Regions from separate parts of the Drancourtella sp. An12 genome, predicted to be linked through region 2. Evidence: predicted binding sites of a transcription regulator. Region 2 holds the regulator's gene; each other region holds the start of a gene.
What was found. Region 2 encodes HrcA, which represses chaperone genes, less so after heat shock. Its sites were predicted from a motif close to TGTTAGCACTCNNNNNNNNNGAGTGCTAACA; they were not measured.
Positions count from the first base shown of each region.

Region 1: a site for HrcA is predicted at 1,125-1,155, ahead of clpB (ATP-dependent chaperone ClpB). Genes of this name have one in related genera too.
Region 3: a site for HrcA is predicted at 1,099-1,129, ahead of B5E64_RS09045 (co-chaperone GroES). Genes of this name have one in related genera too.

Region 1 is NZ_NFLO01000022.1:25,760-28,034, forward strand. It holds gene aspS (aspartate--tRNA(Asn) ligase) at 1-61, shown strand, start outside; gene B5E64_RS18090 (hypothetical protein) at 110-259, opposite strand; gene B5E64_RS15070 (hypothetical protein) at 253-732, opposite strand; gene clpB (ATP-dependent chaperone ClpB) at 1,244-2,275, shown strand, end outside.
Region 2 is NZ_NFLO01000003.1:145,073-147,347, forward strand. It holds gene grpE (nucleotide exchange factor GrpE) at 1-354, opposite strand, end outside; gene hrcA (heat-inducible transcriptional repressor HrcA) at 378-1,418, opposite strand; gene B5E64_RS04770 (EamA family transporter) at 1,539-2,275, opposite strand, start outside.
Region 3 is NZ_NFLO01000008.1:15,371-17,645, reverse strand. It holds gene codY (GTP-sensing pleiotropic transcriptional regulator CodY) at 1-636, shown strand, start outside; gene B5E64_RS09050 (hypothetical protein) at 718-1,014, shown strand; gene B5E64_RS09045 (co-chaperone GroES) at 1,159-1,446, shown strand; gene groL (chaperonin GroEL) at 1,502-2,275, shown strand, end outside.

The sequences.
Region 1 (2,275 bases), on a different contig from region 2:
CTTTGAAAATGTGCGCCGGGCATCCCTGTTTCCAAGAGACATCCACCGGCTGGTGCCGTAGGAAAGTAAAGCGAAGACTGTGCGGAACGACATCCGCACAGCCTTCGCTTTAGTCTACCGGAGATTCCCAGGTTTCCAGAATGGCATCCAGTTTCTCCTGGCTCAGTGAAATGATCCGGTGGTTTGCGTCAAAATAAGTTTTTTCAGAAACCGCGTTCATGAAGTCTTCGTAACGGACAGTACGCTGATCCTTCAGCATGAGATACCAGTCCTCAATCCCCTTGATCTGATCAAGAATAATATAAGGTTCTGTCGGCAGGACGGTCGGAAGATCTGCTTCAGATCCTCCAGAGCGCCCATGGATGCGTTCATGTCATTCTGGATCAACGTATTGATGTCACGGAGCATCTTTGTCTGGCCTTCCAGAATAAACTGTTTTGTTTTCAATGTGGTGCAAAGAAGCTTGACTACTTCATAGAAACGGCGGATTTCCGCTTTGCTGGTAGGAAGGCTGAGCTTCAGGGAAATTGCATTTTCGTTTACGGAAAGCTCCATCCCTCTCGCAAGTGTTTCCGGATCATACAGAAGGGTACAGTTCCCGGTTTCACGCTCTATGAGCCGGAAATTTTCATCGGCGGTCCCATAAGACAAGCCGGACAGACGGATCACATCCTCCAGGGTCAACGGTTTTCTGAAAATAGATTTTTGACGGATCTCTACAGTTACGGACATAGGATCACCCCTGATTTCATTATACAATAAGGAAAGAAAGAGAACAATCGCAAAGCATTTCCCTGGCAGAACTGTAGTTCCGAGCGGTTTAGAACGGTTAGCTGATCGATTTTTGCTGTAAGAACCGTAGACACGGGCGATATAGTACGGTTAGCTAGCCAGTTTTCGTTAAGAGAACCGTAGTTACATACGATTTACTACGGTTACCGCTCGATTTTCGTTGTAAGCACCGTAGTCACCCGCATTTTACTACGGTTCTAAAAGAGAGTTTCCTTGACAGAACCGTAGTTTTATCGCACAGGCGGATAACTGGCGATGATCTTCTAAGTCAGGTAAGAACTAGATAGTGAAAAAGCAGGAAATATAGAAAATTGAAACGAGAAAATTCAGAAAATTAGCACTCGAGTGTTGACAGTGCTAATAAAAAATGCTATTGTTATATCGTCGATAGAACAGACAAACAGAAACTGTAAATAGATTAAGAGAATCATTCGTAAGGAGGAAGAAAGGTATGAATATTAACAAATTCACACAAAATTCTATGCTTGCGGTACAGGGATGCGAGAAGATCGCAGATGATTACGGAAATCAGGAGATCGAGCAGGAGCATCTGCTTTATTCCCTGCTGACACAGGATGGGAGCCTGATTCTGAAGCTGATGGAAAAGCTCGGGATTCAGAAAGAACTGCTGATTGAGCGTGTAGAGCAGGCGCTCAGGAAGCGTCCGAAGGTACAGGGCGGACAGCTCTATATCGGTCAGAATCTGAACAAGGTGCTGATCCATGCGGAGGATGAGGCAAAGCAGATGGGGGACGAATATGTTTCAGTAGAGCATATTTTCCTGGCACTTCTGAAGTACGCAAACCGTGAGGTAAAAGAGATTTTTAAAGAGTTCAGCATCAATCGGGAGAATTTTCTGCGGGTGCTTTCCGAAGTCAGAGGAAACCAGAGAGTAACAAGTGACAATCCGGAAGCAACCTATGATACGCTGAACAAATACGGGTATGATCTGGTGGAACGAGCCAGAGAGCAGAAACTGGATCCGGTCATCGGACGTGACGCCGAGATCCGGAATGTAGTCCGGATTCTTTCCCGTAAAACGAAGAATAACCCGGTGCTCATCGGTGAGCCGGGTGTCGGAAAGACCGCAGTTGTCGAAGGGCTGGCACAGCGGATCGTCCGGGGCGATGTTCCGGAAGGACTGAAAAATAAGCAGCTGTTTGCACTGGATATGGGTGCGCTGGTAGCAGGAGCAAAATACAGAGGTGAATTTGAGGAACGTTTAAAAGCGGTTCTCGAGGAAGTCAAAAACAGCGACGGAGAGATCATTCTCTTCATCGATGAACTGCACACGATCGTGGGAGCAGGAAAGACGGAAGGCTCCATGGATGCCGGCAATATGTTAAAGCCGATGCTGGCAAGAGGCGAGCTTCACTGTATCGGAGCCACCACGCTGGATGAATATCGGGAGTACATTGAAAAAGACGCTGCTCTGGAGCGGCGGTTCCAGCCGGTAATGGTAGATGAGCCGACAGTGGAGGAT
Region 2 (2,275 bases):
GATCTTCTCAATGATGTCCTTTGCTCCAATCTCATACATGGCCGATTTTTCTTTTTCAGTACGCTTTCTGTAATTGTCAAACTCCGCCATCTGGCGTGTCAGCTTATCGGTCAGATCTTCGATCTTCTCATCTTTTGGATCCTTTTTATTCTTTCTTTTAAAGAATCCCTTCTTTTCTTTGCCGTCGTCCGAAGCTTCCTGGCCGTCTGTGCTTTCCGGCGCGCCGGTCTCTTCCGCTTCATCCTGTGCGGTTTCATCCTCTACAGGAATCTCACCGTTTTGCTCAGCCTGCTTTTTCGCTTCTTCTACGGCCTCTTTTACCATTTCTTCCTGATTCTTACTTTCTCCCACCAGGATACCACCTTTCTGCTTTTGCTCTATTCTTTTTTGTGAAATATCGTATCCAGCTCAGTCTGCAGTGTTTTCAGTGTGTCCATGACATGTTCATAGTCCATACGCTTCGGTCCGATAATCCCTATCGTTCCCTGCATGCCTTCTCCTAATTCATAGGTTGCTGTCACAATACTGCAGTCCTTCATGTTCTGTACCGGAGTCTCATTTCCGATATAAACCTGTATTCCCTTAGTGTCACTGGAAAGTGTCTGGGTGACAAGTTCCGAAAGCTGCTGTTTTTCCTCAAAGGCACTGATGATTTCCTGTGCGCTTTGCTTGTCGGATAATTCCGGATAACGGAAAATGTTGGTGGCTCCGCTTGTATAGATCTCCATGTCCTGATCGAGCTGAATCACATTGCCTACCGCATCCAGCACATCGCTGATCACTCCGCTGTGAATGCCTGCCTGTTCTTTGAGCTTGGCAATCAGTCCCAGTGTAATCTGATCGATGGACATGCCGTTCAGCGTCGTATTCAAAAGCATGTTCAGCTTTAGAAGCGTCTCGCTTCCCAGATCCTGGTCAACCCGGATGATCTGGTTCTTGACAATGTTTCCTTCCAGCACAATGACTGCGATCAACTGTTCCTCATCAACCTGGGAAAGCTGAATAAATTTCAGCCGGTTTTTCATGCTGACAGGCGCGGATACCATCGTGGCGTAATTTGTATTGTTAGCCAGTACTTTCGCCGCCTGTTTCAAAAGCTGATCCATCTTATCCGCCTTCTGAAGCATCTGTTCCTTGATTTCCGTCACTTCCTGCTCTTTATCCTGCATGAGCATATCGACATAAAGCCGATATCCCTTGTCAGACGGAATACGTCCTGCAGACGTATGAGGCTGAAAAATATATCCAAGTTCTTCCAGATCCGCCATCTCATTCCGGATTGTAGCGGAACTTAAATTCAGATCGGTGTACTTGGAAATTGTTCTGGAACCAACCGGCTCACCTGTCTCCAGATAGTTCTGAATGACTGCTTTTAATATCTTCAGTTTTCTTTCACTCAGTTCCCGGATTAATTCCATTCAGATCCTCCTTCCGTCTTATTAGCACTCATTTATTTCGAGTGCTAATATCTACGTTTACTAATTTAGCACTCCCGCACACATTTGTCAACACTGATTCTGTATCTTTTTTGTGTCTTTCTACATATTCAGAAGTCCGACAGCAAGGATCACCATCCCATACGCTGTCCACTGTTTTTTCGTAAGTTTCTCCTTAAAAAGGATCACTCCTACTACTCCTATTACCGCCATCGCCGCAATGCTATAGGTCGGATAGGCAATGACCGCAGGGACATCGGCCAGTGCCCACAGCAGAAACCGGGCCGAAAAATAATTTGGAATTCCAATGAGAACTCCAAATAGAATTTCATTTTTTGTAATCCGCTCCCTGTTTCGTGCAACAAGCAGACCACTGATTACTCCGGAAACAAGAAAGGAAAGCATCAGGAAAAAGCTTCCAAAGGATGTTTTCCCGTATGCGTCATAAAACTTGGCCATGGCATCTCCCAGGCCTCCGCCAAGTAAAAGAAGTACAAGTCCGGCCTTGGAGCTTCCTCCCGTCCGGACCGCTCCTTTCTCCAGATTGATGAGCAAAATGGCAACCACCGCAATCAGAAGTCCGATTCCCTGGTTCCATCCCGGTTTTTCTCCAAACCAGAGGACTGCAAGTGCAGACGGGACGATCACGCCAAGCTTCATAAAGGTAGAGGACAGGATAACGCCGTTTTTCCGCACATTCCACTGCAGGAGAATGAACGCCCCGCAGTAAAGCAGACCGGTCACCACGCCAAATCCCACGGCTGTCATAGTACCGGCTTCCCCGATATGTCCCAGGTTTTTTCCCGTTGTCAAAAGCCCTGCAATGACGCAGACCGCGT
Region 3 (2,275 bases), on a different contig from region 2:
GTTCTGGGAATCAGTAAAAAAGAGGAGATCCGCCCGCTGACAGAACTGATTAATGGAGAAGTTGGCGGACATATTGATTCCATGCTGAACGAACGTCTGTTGAGCGTTCTATCAACGAAGGAAAATGTCAACCTCCAGACACTGGGATTCGATGCCGAAACAGCGAAAGGCTACCAGGCGATTGTATCTCCGATTGAGATCGCGGGAGAACGGCTTGGAACTCTGTTTATTTATAAACAGGATGAAGAATATGAAATTGACGATATTATTCTCAGCGAGTATGGTACAACAGTAGTCGGACTTGAGATGCTCCGTTCTGTCAATGAAGAGAATGCAGAGGAGACGAGAAAAGAACATATTGTTCAGTCGGCGATCAGCACGCTTTCGTTTTCAGAGCTGGAAGCGATTATCCATATTTTTGACGAGCTTGACGGTATGGAGGGAATTCTTGTCGCAAGCAAGATCGCGGACAGAGTAGGAATCACAAGATCTGTCATTGTAAATGCGCTTCGTAAATTCGAAAGCGCAGGCGTGATTGAGTCCAGATCCTCCGGAATGAAAGGAACCTATATTAAGGTGGTGAACGACTACGTATTCACGGAGCTGGAAAAGATAAAAAAAGAAAAGCAAAAATAGAAAGGCATTGAACAGTAGGATATGCAAATAGAAGGGAGCGTCAGTATTCTGAGGCTCCCTTTTAGGAAAGGAGAAATAAAAATGTACGAGGACGGAGCTGCTGTTTTACAAATGAAAAAGGTATTTTTGAAAGATGAGAAATATAACCGGAAAAAATATATGACACGCATAAAAAACTATGATCCGCAGCAAGAAGAGATGACGCTTTACACAAGCCGGGGCGATGTGGACGAGTTTTCCCTGGATGCTGTATATGAATGTATTTTTGAAGTGAAAGAAGGCCGGTTCGGATGCGAAGGAGTCATTCGGAAACGTTTCCGCAGCCAGGAGAAGGATCAGGTTGTATTCCGGATTCAGAACGGGTTTTATAAAGTTTAAACGGACAGAATTATAAACGAATTATAAAGAATGAGAATGGATGTTGACAAATAAAATAGAGAGTGCTATTTTATTACTAGAGTGTTTTAGCACTCTAGTTCAATGAGTGCTGATAAACTGATAGGCAATGAAGGAGGAACAATCATGAAATTAGTACCATTAAGTGACAGAGTTGTATTAAAACAGATGGAAGCAGAAGAAACAACCAAATCCGGGATCGTGCTTCCGGGACAGAATAAAGAAAAGCCGCAGCAGGCAGAAGTCATCGCGGTAGGACCGGGAGGACTGGTCGATGGGAAAGAAGTGGAAATGAAAGTTTCTGTTGGAGATAAAGTCATTTATTCAAAATATGCAGGTACAGAAGTAGAGCTTGACGATGTAGAATATATCATCGTAAGACAGAGCGATATCCTCGCAGTGATCGAAGCTTAAATTCAGAGTGACAGATAATAATATTTAAAATAAACAGATTATGGAGGGATTTGAAATGGCTAAGGAAATCAAATATGGAGCAGAAGCCAGAAAAGCGCTTGAAGCAGGCGTAAATAAACTTGCTGACACAGTCAGAGTTACACTTGGACCAAAAGGAAGAAACGTCGTACTTGACAAATCATTCGGCGCACCGCTGATCACAAACGATGGTGTGACAATCGCAAAAGAGATCGAGCTGGAAGACGCATTTGAAAATATGGGAGCTCAGCTGATTCGTGAAGTTGCGTCCAAGACAAACGATGTAGCTGGAGATGGTACAACAACCGCAACCGTACTTGCCCAGGCAATGGTTCATGAAGGTATGAGAAACCTTGCAGCAGGCGCAAATCCGATTGTTCTTAGAAAAGGTATGAAAAAGGCAACTGACCTCGCAGTGGAAGAGATCGCAAAAATGAGCAGCAAAGTAAAAGACAAGGCTCAGATCGCAAGAGTTGCCGCTGTATCTTCCAGTGATGATGAAGTAGGAAACATGGTTGCGGACGCAATGGAAAAAGTTTCCAACGATGGTGTTATCACAATCGAAGAATCCAAGACAATGAAGACAGAGCTTGACCTGGTAGAAGGTATGCAGTTTGACCGTGGATATATTTCCGCATACATGGCAACGGACATGGATAAGATGGAAGCAAATCTGGAAGATCCGTATATTCTGATTACAGATAAGAAGATCTCCAATATTCAGGAGCTGCTTCCTCTTCTGGAACAGGTTGTTCAGGCGGGTGCAAGACTTCTTATCATTGCAGAAGATGTAGAAGGAGAAGCACTGACG